Linked DNA regions of Phreatobacter stygius. The main gene of each other region encodes a partner of the protein of the gene in region 2 in a complex. Links are inferred from orthologs where the notes say so. Each region holds a gene or a part of one and is shown on either strand. Other genes may lie near its edges.

Evidence for each region. Proteins that work in one complex are often made in the same cells at the same time.
Region 1: the proteins of E8M01_RS11115 (region 2) and ccmB are in contact, whole or in part, in a solved structure (PDB 8CE8), measured with the Escherichia coli proteins. The link is inferred for Phreatobacter stygius from one-to-one orthologs.

What each region holds. Positions count from the first base shown.
Region 1 is NZ_CP039690.1:2,282,553-2,288,114, reverse strand. The notes cover bases 1-2,962. They hold ccmB (heme exporter protein CcmB), read right to left. Parts: upstream 1,837-2,962; coding sequence 1,165-1,836; downstream 1-1,164. Other genes in these bases: acnA (aconitate hydratase AcnA), read left to right, coding at 2,633-2,962; ccmA (heme ABC exporter ATP-binding protein CcmA), read right to left, coding at 1,833-2,441; E8M01_RS10450 (hypothetical protein), read right to left, coding at 702-1,052; E8M01_RS10455 (glutathione S-transferase family protein), read left to right, coding at 86-694. Also shown: more of acnA, read left to right, coding at 2,963-5,353; E8M01_RS10430 (DUF1223 domain-containing protein), read left to right, coding at 5,538-5,562. UniProt on the Escherichia coli protein: Required for the export of heme to the periplasm for the biogenesis of c-type cytochromes.
Region 2 is NZ_CP039690.1:2,416,886-2,425,068, forward strand. What follows is about bases 2,035-5,017. They hold E8M01_RS11115 (heme ABC transporter permease), read right to left. Parts: upstream 3,917-5,017; coding sequence 3,152-3,916; downstream 2,035-3,151. Other genes in these bases: E8M01_RS11100 (hypothetical protein), read left to right, coding at 2,035-2,353; E8M01_RS11105 (DsbE family thiol:disulfide interchange protein), read right to left, coding at 2,378-2,953; ccmD (heme exporter protein CcmD), read right to left, coding at 2,950-3,147; E8M01_RS11120 (outer membrane protein), read right to left, coding at 4,064-4,732. Outside these bases: E8M01_RS11090 (homospermidine synthase), read right to left, coding at 1-308; E8M01_RS11095 (sulfite oxidase), read left to right, coding at 571-1,977; more of E8M01_RS11100, read left to right, coding at 1,982-2,034; E8M01_RS11125 (SDR family oxidoreductase), read left to right, coding at 5,274-6,029; excinuclease ABC subunit UvrC, read left to right, coding at 6,123-8,126; E8M01_RS11135 (lysophospholipid acyltransferase family protein), read right to left, coding at 8,134-8,183. UniProt on the Escherichia coli protein: Required for the export of heme to the periplasm for the biogenesis of c-type cytochromes.

The sequences.
Region 1 (5,562 bases), 130 kb from region 2 along the record:
CGGTCTGACGCGCGGTCTGCTTGACCGGCGCCAAACCGCCTGCGCAGGTTCGACCACTCCATGAAGAGTGCCCGGGGAATTCAGCATGCCGCTCGTCCTGCGTTCATCGCCGCCGTCGCCGTTCGGGCGCAAGATCAAACTTGCGCTCGCCCATCTGGACCTGGCCGACCGGGTAACGGTCGAGTTGGCCGATACGATGGATGGCGGCGATGCGCTGCGCCTGCAGAACCCGCTGGGCAAGATCCCGGCGCTGATCCTGGAGGACGGCACGACGATCTATGACAGCCGCGTCATCCTCGAATATCTGGATATCGAAGCCGGCGGAAACAAGATCATTCCGGCCGATCCGAAGCTGCGCATCCCGGCCTTGACGCTGCAGGCGCTCGCCGACGGCATTCTCGATGCCGGCATTCTGCTGCGCTACGAGGCCATGTTCCGCTCCGAGGACCGCCGCGAACCGCGCTGGCTCGATCATCAGCACGGCAAGGTGGCGCGCGGCCTGGCCGCGCTGGAGGCGATGCCGCCGGCGCTCGATGTGACGGTCGGCACGATCGCGCTGGCCTGCGCGCTGGGCTATCAGGACATCCGCTTTCAGGGGGCCTGGCGGGCCAACCATCCGAACCTGGTCGGCTGGCTTGACGCCTTCATCCGGCAGATGCCGGAAGCCTGGGAAAGGACCAAGCCGGTCCTGTAAGGGCTTGTCAGCCGGCCTGGGCGAAGGTGCAGTCGACCACGGTATTGGTGAGCTGACGCACGCGCCGGCGGCGGTCGACATTCTCGCAGAACGGCGCGGCATTGGCGCCGCCTGCGACGGTGCCGTCACAGGACATGGAATCGGTGCCACCGTTCAGCTTCTGGAACGTGCAGGTGACCTGACAGATCATCGGCCGCGATGAATTGTTGGTGGCGGTGACGCGGATGCGGGCGCCGCGCTCGGCCGTGGCGCAAAAGGCGGTGGTTTCCGGTTGTGGCGGCGGGCTGACCACCTGTTCCGGTGCGCTGGCGCAGCCGGACAGGGCCAAGACTGCGAAAACCAAGACTGCACGTCGCATGGCGGCCTCCTGTCGGGACAGGCCGGGCGAATGTCGCGTGCGGATACGGCGATAGCAAGGCACGTACACGCAGCGCGCGCATGCAGCGCGCCGTTTCGCTTGCGAATGCCGGTCACTCCAATCCGGATTTCAGCGCCGCCGCGGCGGCCACCGGCCCGAGCACCAGGCTTGCCAGCGACAGCCCGACCAGCACCATGAAGGGCGCACCGAACGGTACCGGACCGGCGATCGCGGCGCTGGTGGCGGCAACCCCGAAGATCAGCACCGGAATGGTCAGTGGCAGGATCAGGATCGCCATCAACAGGCCGCCGCGGCGCAGGCTGACGGCAAGTGCCGCGCCGATGGTGCCGAGGCCGGTCAGCGCCGGGGTGCCGGCCAACAGGGTCAGCGCCACCGCGCCCATGGCGTCCGGCGGCACGTTCATCAAGAGCCCGAGGACGGGCGCCGCCACGACCAAGGGCAGGCCGGTGGCGAGCCAATGGGCCGCCGCCTTGGCCATGACCACCAGGGCGAGCGGCGTCTCGGCCATCATCAGGAGATCCATCGAGCCGTCATCGGCGTCGGCCTGGAACAGGCGGTCGAGACCGAGCAAGGTTGCCAGCAGGGCGCCGATCCAGAGGATCGCAGGGCCGATGCGGCCAAGCAGGATCATGTCCGGCCCGACCCCGAAGGGCACGATGGTGACCACCGCGAGGAAGAATACGACACCGATCATGGCGCCGCCGCCGACCCGGGTGGCAAGCTTCAGGTCGCGCTGGAACAGGGCTTTGAGCGGCGAGCTCATCCGGGCTCTCCGATCCTGAGTTCGCGTGCCGGGATGCCGAGCGGCCCATGGGTTGCGGCGAGGATCAGGCCGCCGCCGGCCAGATGCTCGGCCATGATCTCGGCCAGCACCTGCTGGCTCGCCTGGTCGAGCGCGGCGGTCGGCTCGTCGAGCAGCCAGATCGGCCGCCTGACGCTGATCAGGCGGGCCAGCGCCAGGCGGCGGCGCTGGCCCGCCGAAAGGTAGCTGGCGGGCAGATCGGCGAGGTGATCGAGGCCAAGGCGGCCGAGCGCCGCGCCGCTTGTATCGCCGGGCTTGCCGCTTCCCAGAAAGGCGGTCCAGAAAGCCAGGTTCTCAGCAACCGTCAGGGCGCCCTTGAAAGCGTCCTGGTGGCCGCAATAATGCGCCTGTTCACCGATCGGCGCTTCCGGGTCGCCGCCTTCGAAGCGGAGCTCGCCCGCCTCTATGCGCACCAGACCTGCAATCAGACGCAACAGGCTCGACTTGCCGGCGCCATTGCGGCCGACGACCTGGATTGCCTCTCCGGCCGGGACTTCAAAGCTCAAATCCCGGAAAACGATCCGGCCGCCGCGCTGGCAGGTGAGGGCATCGGCATTGAGACGCATCATGCTGCGTTCTTACGCGACGAAAGAGTGAGCGGCGAGAGCGCGATGATTGCTTCTAACCATATGGCGGGTTGATTGGAATCCCTCTATAACGCCCGCGATTGGTCGCCGCGCCCGCTTGGGTTCCTTGAGACTACGCCCGAAGCTTCGGACGCGATGTCGGCCTTCCTGGATGAAGGGATCCTCGCCTCATGTCGCTCGACAGCTTCAAAGCCCGCAAGACACTCAAGGTCGGCACCAAGAGCTACGCCTACTACAGTCTGAAGGATGCGGAGAAGAACGGGCTCAAGGGCATTTCAGCGCTTCCCTTCTCGATGAAGGTGCTGCTCGAGAACCTGTTGCGCGCCGAAGACGGCCGCTCGGTCACCAAGGCCGATATCGAGGCGGTCGCGGCCTGGCTGAAGGACAAGGGCAAGGCCGGCAAGGAGATCGCCTTCCGTCCGGCACGTGTGCTGATGCAGGACTTCACCGGCGTCCCGGCGGTGGTCGACCTTGCCGCCATGCGCGATGCGATGAAGTCGCTCGGCGGCGACCCGCAGAAGATCAACCCGCTGGTGCCGGTCGATCTGGTGATCGACCACTCGGTGATCGTCGACGAATTCGGCTCGGCCAAGGCATTCAAGAAGAACGTCGATCTGGAATATCAGCGCAATGGCGAGCGCTACCGCTTCCTGAAATGGGGCCAGCAGGCGTTCAAGAACTTTTCCGTCGTGCCGCCCGGCACCGGCATCTGCCACCAGGTCAACCTGGAATATCTGGCGCAGACGGTCTGGACCCGGAAAGAGAAGGTCACCAAGGTCGTGCGCGGCAAGAAGACCTCGCAGACGGTCGAGGTTGCCTATCCCGATACGCTTGTTGGCACCGACAGCCACACCACCATGGTCAATGGCCTTGCCGTGCTCGGCTGGGGCGTCGGCGGCATCGAGGCCGAGGCCGCCATGCTCGGCCAGCCGCAGTCCATGCTGTTGCCCGAGGTGATCGGCTTCAAGCTGACCGGCCGGCTGAAGGAAGGGGTCACCGCCACCGACCTGGTGCTGACCGTCACCCAGATGCTGCGCAAGAAGGGCGTGGTCGGCAAATTCGTCGAATTCTTCGGCAACGGCCTCAACAACATGACGCTGGCCGATCGCGCGACGATCGCCAACATGGCGCCGGAATATGGCGCGACCTGCGGCTTCTTCCCGGTCGATGACGAGACGCTGAACTATCTCACGACATCGGGCCGCAAGAGCCAGCGCATCGCGCTGGTCGAGAAATATGCCAAGGCCCAGGGCCTGTTCCGCACCAAGGGCATGGCGGATCCGGTATTCACCGACACGCTCGACCTCGATCTCGGCTCGGTCGTGCCGTCGATGGCCGGCCCGAAGCGTCCGGAGGGCCGGGTGGCGCTGGAAGCCGTCGGCGCCGGCTTCACCTCGGCCATGGAGACCGACTACAAGAAGGCGGCCGAGCTGTCGCGCCGCGTCAAGGTCGAGGGCCGCGATTTCACCATTGGCCATGGCGACGTGGCGATCGCCGCGATCACCTCCTGCACCAATACGTCCAACCCGGCCGTGCTGTTCGCCGCCGGCCTGCTTGCCCGCAACGCGGTCGCCAAGGGCCTGAAGACCAAGCCCTGGGTGAAGACCTCGCTGGCGCCGGGCTCGCAGGTGGTCGCCGAATATCTGTCGAATTCCGGCCTGCAGAAGGACCTGGACAAGCTCGGCTTCAACCTGGTCGGTTTCGGCTGCACCACCTGCATCGGCAATTCCGGGCCGCTGCCGCCGGAGATCTCCAAGGCCATCAACGATCAGGGCCTGATCGCCGCGGCCGTGCTCTCCGGCAACCGCAATTTCGAAGGCCGCGTGTCGCCCGACGTGCAGGCCAACTATCTCGCTTCGCCGCCGCTGGTGGTGGCCTATGCGCTGGCCGGGTCGGTGCAGCTCGACCTGACCAAGGAGCCGCTCGGCACCGACAAGAAGGGCCAGCCGGTCTTTCTGAAGGATATCTGGCCGTCGTCGAAGGAAATCCAGGCCTTCATCGCCAAGAACGTCACCAAGAAGCTGTTCAAGGAAAAATACGCCGACGTGTTCAAGGGCGACGCCAACTGGGCCAAGGTCAAGGCGCCCACCGGCCAGACCTATAGCTGGGACGATCACTCGACCTATGTGCAGAACCCGCCCTATTTCGTCGGCATGAGCATGAAGCCGGCCGATGTCAGCGACATCAAGGGCGCGCGCATTCTCGGCCTGTTCGGCGACAAGATCACCACCGACCATATTTCGCCGGCCGGTTCGATCAAGGCGGCGAGCCCGGCGGGCAAATACCTCATCGACAACAAGGTGGATGTCGCCGACTTCAACCAGTACGGCACGCGGCGCGGCAATCACGAGGTGATGATGCGCGGCACCTTCGCCAATATCCGTATCCGCAACTTCATGATGGGTCCGAACGGCAAGGAAGGTGGCTACACCATCCACTATCCGTCGAAGGAAGAAATGCCGATCTACGACGCGGCGATGAAGTACCGCCAGGAAAAGGTGCCGCTGGTGGTGTTCGCCGGCGTCGAATATGGCAATGGCTCGTCGCGCGACTGGGCCGCCAAGGGCACCAACCTGCTCGGCGTCCGCGCGGTCATCGCGCAATCGTTCGAGCGCATCCACCGGTCGAACCTGGTCGGCATGGGCATCGTGCCATTCACCCTCGAGGAGGGCACGACCTGGGCCTCCCTCGGTCTGAAGGGCGACGAGAGCGTAGCGATCAAGGGGCTCGAAACCGTCAAGCCGCGCCAGAAGATGGAAGCCGAAGTGACCTTTGCCGACGGCAAGGTGAAGAAGGTGCCGATCCTCTGCCGCATCGATACGCTCGATGAAATCGACTATTTCCGCAATGGCGGCATCCTGCAGTACGTGTTGCGCGACCTCGTCGCGTGATGTCTGCGCGGACCGATCAGACCGGGTGACCGCGGAGTAACTCCGCGGTCCTCATCTCAGCTTTCAGCGGAGTCATCATCACGCGCGCTTGTGTGGTTCTCACCCAACCGTGACTCGCCTGCACCCATGGTGCGGGTTAGGACAGGGCAGGGGCAGGGTTAAGTTTGGATCGGGGCGAAGACCGATGCATAAGGCAAAGATTTGGGGCG
Region 2 (8,183 bases):
AGCTCCATGATCGCCACCGACGAGGTATCGACCGACAGATTGACACAGAAACCCTGGCCGCCGCCCTTGGTCAGCAGCGGCTGCAGCAGCGTCACGTAATTTTCGGGCGTCACCGCTTCCTGGATGAAGGTGATGCCACGCTCGTCCAGGAGATGCCGGTTGGTATCGGCCGGATCGATCACCACCAGGCGCGTCTTGTCGAACTTGAAATGGCGTTCGATCAGCGGCAACGTGCCGCGGCCGATGGAGCCGAAACCGATCATCACGATCGGCCCGGTAATATCATGATAGACGGGCCACTGGCTCATAAGGGTTCTCCTGAAGAGGCAGGCAGTATAACGAAGGAAAGGCCCCGGCCTTGCGGACGGGACCTGCGAATAGAGCTGGTTGCGCATTGGCCATGCGAAAGCCCTCCCGTCAACGCCTATTCGTGTGACGGCGTAATGACGGAAGCGGTGGACGCGACCTTTGGCCCCTCTGGCCGCCACCGCGAATAAGGGTATAATTTTCTCTCCAAGCTAGCGTCGACGACAACGAAATGCTGGCGGATCGCATCTCGGGAGAGGCTTCATGGCGACGAAAAAGGAACGCTCGGTCGGGGAACTCTATCGGGATGACCCCGAGCGTGCGGAGGCCGAGATCTTTGGTCGCAAGGCTGCCAAGCCCCAAGGCGGCGCCGAGGCCAAGGCCGCTTCGCGGCGCGGCTTCCTGGGCGGTGCCGGCCTCGCCGCCATGTCGGCGGCTGTCGGCGGTCCGATCGTCCACGCCGCCGCCATGCCCGGTGGTCTGATTCCCGCGGCCATGGCGCAGGCCGCCCCGGCCCAGCCGGCGGCGCCCGGCCAGGCCGCCGCTCCGCCGGCGCCCCAGGGCCCGCCGCCGCTCGACTATCCCGGCAAGGCGCGCGGCCTCATGCTGCTGCAGGACCGGCCGCTGGTCGCCGAGACGCCGGAACATATGCTCGACGATGCGACCACCCCGGTCGACCGCTTCTTCGTCCGCAACAATGGCCAGATCGCCGCCGATTTTGCCAATCCCGACAGCCATGCCTTCGTCATTGACGGCGAGGTCAATGCGCCGCTCCGCCTGACCGTCGGCGAACTCAAGTCGCGCTACCGCGCGGTCACCTATCGCCTGCAGCTGGAATGCGGCGGCAATGGCCGGTCGCAGTTCTCGCCCCAGGCTCGCGGCAATCAATGGGGCAATGGCGCCATCGGCTGCGCCGAATGGACCGGCGTGCCCTTGCGCGATCTCCTGCGCGCCGCCGGCCTGAAGGAGACCGCGCGCTTCACCGGTCACTACGGCGCCGATCCGCACCTCTCCGGCGATGCCGCCCGCCAGTCGATCTCGCGCGGCATGCCGATCGCCAAGGCCCTCGAGCGCCATACCATCGTGGCCTTCGCCATGAACGGTCAGCCGATCCCGCTGATCCATGGCGGGCCGGTCAGGCTGATCACACCCGGCTGGCCGGGTTCGCTGTCGCATAAATGGCTGACCCGCATCTGGATCCGCGACAAGCCGCATGACGGCGCCGGCATGGGCGGCACCAGCTACCGCGTTCCGACCGTACCGATCGTGCCGGGCTCCAATGTCGACGGCCGCGAGAACTTCGCCGACATGACCTCGATGCCGCTGCGCTCGATCCTGACCAGCCATGCCAATGGCGCGCGGCTGGCCAAAGGCACCCGCTCGCTGGATATTCGCGGCGCCGCCTGGGCCGGCGATCTGGATGTGCAGCGGGTCCACGTCTCGACCAATTTTGGCCAGACCTGGCGAGCCATGCGGCTGGCCGAGCCGAAGAACCGCTTCGACTGGCGCCGCTGGTCGGGCGCCATCCAGTTTCCCACCGACGGCTATTACGAGGTCTGGGTGCGTGGCCAGGACAGCTCGGGCAAATATCAGCCGCACACCGCCGGCAATTGGAACCCGCAAGGCTACGGCGCCAACTCGTTCCACCGCATCGCCATGCTGATCGGGTGACCGGATGCGTCTTTTGAGGGGATTTGCCGTCGCGCTGATGCTGGGCATCGGCGCGGCCGGCGGGCCTGCCGCCGGGCAGCAGCCGCCGGCCTTCGAGCCCCAGGCCGAGACGCCCGAGGCCTGGCCGGCGGGCGAGGGCCGCGACGAGACCTTCTACATGTGCACGGCCTGCCATTCGACCGGGCTGATCACCCGTATCGGCCAGAGCCGCGAGCAGTGGAGCGGCGTCATCGACCTGATGGTGTCGAAACACGGCATGCTGGCGCCCGATGCCAAGGACCGCGACATGTTCCTGAACTATCTCTCGGCGGCTTTCCCGCTCCGCGCCCCGGCCCAGGGTGGCGGCTGGCGCAATCCGTTTCAGCCGCAGCGCTAACGCCGGCCGGCCCCGGCACCGGACCTAGCGGGCGGCGAGCGCCGCCTCGATATGCGGCCGGATCCGGGACGCCAGCGACTGCGGCGTGATCGGCCCGACATGTTTGTAGAGAATGCGCCCGTCGCGGCCGACGATGAAGGTCTCCGGAACCCCGTAGACACCCCAGTCGATCGCCGCGCGGCCATTCGGATCGACGCCGACCAGCTGGTAGGGATTGCCGCCGCGCCCGAGAAAGCGGCGGGCATTGTCCGGCTGGTCCTTCTGGTTGATGCCGGCCATGCGGATTCGCGTATCCTTGGCAAGCTCGACCAGCATCGGATGTTCTTCGTGGCAGGGAATGCACCAGGAGGCGAAGACATTGACCACGGTCACCTGGCCCTTGAGGTCCGCGTCGGAAAAGCCGGGCCGGTCGATGCCGTCGAGCGGTTGAAGCGCGAAGGTCGGCGCTGGCTTGCCGATCAGCGCCGACGGCAGTTTCTGCGGGTCGCCTTGCAGGCCGATCATGAACAGCACGGCCAGGCCAATGAAAACGGCGAGCGGCAGCAGGGTCAGCCAGCTCCGCCGCTTGGGCGCGATTGGCGCACTGGTCTCGCTGGTCATGCCGCGTCCTTCGGTTGCGCTGCCGAGCGGCGGGTCACGCCACGCGCCGTCAGGTCGGCGAGAATGGCTGTTTGCCTGGCATGGTCGACGACGATCCAGGCAATCAGGCCGGCAATCGTCGCGACGCTCAGCCCATAGGCGGCCAGAATGAAGCCTGCATGCGGTCCCTGCATCATCACGTCCAACCCGGCCATCGCGTCACTCCCCCGCCACCAGCCCGGCACCGGCCGGCACGGCCTCGCGCTGGGCCTGGACCAGGCGGATCGCCCGCACCCGGCGGCGCAGCACCTCGTTGCGCATGGCGGCGAGGTGCAAGGTCAGGAACAGGGCCGTGAAGGCGACGGCCGAAACCATCAGCGGGGTCAGGATCGACGCGTGAACGGTCGGTCCGTCGAGCCGGAACACCGAGGCCGGCTGATGCAGGGTGTTCCACCAGTCGACCGAAAATTTGATGATCGGAATATTGACCGAGCCGACCAGCGTCAGCACCGCCGCCGCCCGGCCCGCGCGGCCGGGATCATCGACCGTGCGCCACAGCGCGATCAGCCCGAGATACATCAGGAACAGCACCAGTTCCGAGGTCAGGCGCGCGTCCCAGATCCACCAGGTCCCCCACATCGGCTTGCCCCAGAGCGAGCCGGTGGCCAGGCAGAGAAAGGTGAAGGTCGCGCCGATCGGAGCCGCGGCCTTGGCCGCGACATCGGCGAGCGGATGGCGCCAGACCAGCGTGCCGAGCGCCGAGACCGCCATCATCGAATAACACAACATCGACAGCCAGGCCGACGGCACATGGATGAACATGATCCGGACCGTGCCGCCCTGCTGGTAATCATCCGGCGCGACGAAGAACACGAGATAGCCGGCCACCACGAACAAAAGCGTGGTCACGCCGGCAAGCCAGGGCAGGGCCCGCGCGACGAGTGCCAGGAAACGGGTCGGATTGGCGAGATCGAGAAGCGCCATGATCGGCTTGGTTTAATCGCGGGAAGGACCTGACGCAATGCGGCGGATCAACCCGGCCGCCTTGCCCTGCACGCATGAGACGGGCGCAGAATAAGAAAACGGCCCGGGCGAAACCCGGGCCGTCATCGAAGTCGGGCTGGCGCCGGATCAGAAGCGGTAGTTGATGCCGGTCCGGATCTGGTGGCCCTCGAAGCCGATGCGCGGGACATCGGTCAGCGCGGTATAGGTCGCCTTCTGCAGGCTGGTGTAGCGATACTCCAGCAGCGCCGTCCAGTTGCGGGTGAAGGCATATTCGCCGCCCACGCCGGCGGTCCAGCCGGTCAGCATCTTCGACTGCGAGAAATTGCCCGGGATCGTCTCGCTGGCGCGGACATTGCCGAGCGCCAGACCGGCGGTCGCGTAGAGCAGCATGTTGTCCTGCACGGCGTAGCCGAGGCGGGCGCGGATCGAACCGTTCCAGTTCATGCTGGTCCGCACGTCGGTCGGCTGCGTGTCGACATAGCGGCGGTTGATGCTGGAATAGTTCACGTCACCGACGATACCGACAACGAAGCGGTTGATCTGGTAGTCGTAGCCGGCCTGCAGGCCGCCGGTGAAGCCGGACGCGCCGCCGAGGCTATAACCGGCATTGTTGTTGAAGCTCGACGAGAAGTTGGCGCCGATATTGGCGCCGACATAGAAGCCGGTCCAGATGCCGGCCGGGGCGACCGGCACGTAGACGGCCTCCGGATAAGGCCCGCGGCGCGGCAGGTCGGCCGCGAAGGCCGGGGTGGCGAGCACGGCGGCAGTCGCCGCAGCCCAAATGATCTTTTTCATCGTCAACTCCTGTCCCACGAACGCCACGAGGAATTTCCTCCCGTCGCGGACCGTCCCAGATCCAATGCGGTGAACAATCTATAACCGCATTCATTCAAGTTTTCGCGGGATGAATGGCCCCGTCGTTAATGGAGCGTTACCAATCGAACCGCACGTGATCGTTCAAGAACGACCAACGCCGTCATTCACATCGGTTATTGGCTGAAATGAGGCTCAATGTTCACGTCATGATTGGAAATAAAACGTTACTATTTCAATATATACTTTAGGAAAACAAATAACCACCGCCCATTGGCAATTGACCTCTTTCGGCATGTGGCACAATCGTGGCAGGCCGACGGCAGTTCCAGGTCCGGCCAAGACGAACACCGCAGCGCAACAAGAGGGAACCGTGGCATCACATCGCCGGTCGCCGCCGGGCAAGAACAGGGTGCCCGGGTGACTGGCCCCCATGCGGCGGACCTGCGATCCGCGCCCGTGGCACAAATGCACCAGGGTGCCTATTTCCATGAAACGGATCCTGAGACCTGATCGAGGCCCCATGCCACAGACGGAAACTGCGCTGGTCACCGGCGGCGCCCGGCGCATCGGCCGGGCGATCACCGAGGCCCTGGCCAACACCGGCTTCGGTGTGGTCATCCACGTCAATCGCTCGGTGGCGGAAGGCGAGGCCCTGGCGGCGGCGATTCGCAGCCACGGCGGACGGGCCGCCGTCGTCGTGGCCGATCTGGCCGAACCGGCCGCCGTGGACGGGCTGATCGCCGCCGCCCGGGCGGCGCTCGGCCCCTTGAGTCTTTTGGTCAACAATGCCAGCGAGTTCGAAGAGGACCATCTGGGCACGCTGACCCGCGACCGCTGGAACCGGCAGTTCCGTGTCAACCTGCAGACGCCGTCCTTTCTCGCCCAGGATTTCGCGGCCCAGGCGCCCGACGGCGCCGCGATCGTCAATATCGTCGACCAGCGGGTGTTCAAGCCGACCCCGCAATTCTATTCTTACACCTTGACCAAGATCGCCCTGCAGGCGGCGACAAAGACCATGGCGCAGGCGTTGGCGCCGCGGATCCGTGTCAACGCGGTTGCCCCCGGCCCGACCTTCGCCAATATCCGCCAGGATAAGGCGGATTTCGAACGCCAGGCCGCATCGACCTTGCTCGGTGTGCCGAGTACGCCGGAAGCGATCGCCGAAGCGGTGGTCTACCTCGCCCGCGCCGGCGCGGTGACGGGCGCGACCATCGCGGTTGATTCCGGCCAGCATCTGGCCTGGAAGACCGCCGACGTCTGGGGCATCAAAGAGTAGCCTCGACAGGCCGGCGCGACTGATTCCATCTGCCCGCCGTCGACACATCGCTAAGAAAACACGCCGCCAGGCCATAGAGACAGACCTTTTTCCATGACGCGCCAATCCGGACCGGCCAATCTCGAACCTGACCTGAGCGATCTCGAATTGCCCGAGACCGACGAGGCCGACGAGGTTGTGCTGGACCTGATCGCCGACGACGATGCGGCACCGGCCGCCGGCCCGCTTGCCGCCGGCATCGACGTGATCAAGGCGGCGGTCAGACACGCGCCGAAGGGGTCCGGCGTCTATCGGATGATCGGCGCGAGCGGCGAGGTCCTTTATGTCGGCAAGGCCAAGTCGATCACCAAGCGGGTGATTTCTTACGCCCGGCCAATTGGCCTGGCCACCCGCATCGCGCGCATGGTGGCGGCCACCACCGCGATGGAATTCGTCTCGACCAACACCGAGACCGAGGCCCTGCTGCTCGAAGCCAACCTGATCAAACAGCTCAGGCCGCGCTTCAACGTGCTGCTGCGCGACGACAAGTCCTTCCCCTATATCCTGATATCAGGCGACCACGCGTCACCGCGCATCGCCAAGCACCGCGGCGCGCGCTCGATGAAGGGTGACTATTTCGGCCCCTTCGCCTCGGCTCAGGCGGTCGGGCGCACCATCAACGCGCTGGAGCGCGCCTTCCTGATCCGCTCCTGCGCCGATCCGGTGTTCGAGAGCCGCACCCGCCCCTGTCTCCTGTTCCAGATCAAGCGCTGCTCCGGTCCCTGCACCGCCGAGATCAGCAAGGACGGCTATGATGCGCTGGTCAACGAAGCCAAGCTGTTCCTCTCCGGCCGTAGCCAGGTGGTCAAGCGGGTGCTTGCCGACCAGATGGAACAGGCCGCCGAGAATCTCGAATTCGAGCGCGCCGCCGTCTATCGCGACAGGCTTGCCGCCTTGTCCGCCATCCAGGCGACCCAGGGCATCAATCCGCGCGGCGTCGAGGAGGCCGATGTCTTTGCCGCGACCCAGCAGGGCGGCCAGACCTGCATCCAGGTATTCTTCTTCCGCACCGGCCAGAACTGGGGCAATCGAGCCTATTATCCGCGTGCCGACCGCTCGATCGAAGCGGCCGAGGTGCTGGGCTCATTCGTCGCCCAGTTCTATGACGACAAGCCACCGCCATCGCTGGTCCTGTTATCGCATGAGGTCGAGGATCAGCAACTGCTCGGCGAAGCCCTGTCGACGCGTGCCGGACGGCGGGTCGAGGTTGCGACGCCGAAGCGCGGCGAGAAAAAGGATCTCGTCGACCATGCCCTGCAGAATGCCCGCGAGGCGCTCGGCCGCAAGCTTGCCGAAAGCGCCTCGCAGCTGAAGCTGCTCGGCGGCCTCGCCGAGGCTTTCGGGCTGGACAAGCCACCGCGCCGCATCGAGGTCTATGACAACTCGCACATCATGGGCACCAATGCCGTCGGCGGCATGATCGTGGCCGGGCCGGAAGGCTTCCGGCGGAAGGATTACCGCACCTTCAACATCAAGTCCGACATCGCGCCGGGTGACGATTTCGGCATGATGCGCGAGGTGCTCGAGCGCCGTTTCAAGCGGCTCTTGAAGGGCGATGCCGAAGCCGCCGGCGAAGCGGCCGTCGATGGTGACGACGAACAGTCGGCCTGGCCCGACCTGGTGCTGATCGACGGCGGCCCGGGACAGCTTTCCGCGGCCCGCCAGATCCTCACCGATCTCGGCATCGCCAATGTTCCGCTGGTCGGCATCGCCAAGGGGCGCGACCGCGAGGCCGGCCGCGAGACCTTCCATATGGCCGGCCGCGAGCCGTTCCGGCTCGAACCGCGCGATCCCGTGCTCTATTTCGTCCAGCGGCTGCGCGACGAAGCGCACCGCTTTGCCATCGGCACCCATCGGGGCCGGCGCAAGAAAGACATGAAGGAAGCGGGCCTGGCCGAGATCGCCGGCATCGGGCCATCACGCAAACGGGCGCTGCTCAATCATTTCGGCACGCTGAAAGCGATCGAAAGGGCCGGGCTCGACGATCTGCAGCGGGCGCCCGGCATCAATGCCGGCACCGCCAAGGCGGTCTATGACTTCTTCCACCCGACCGGCTGACGCCGGCTCAGGCGCCTGCAGCGCGCGCCTCCGCGACCAGCCGGTCGGTCGCCGTCT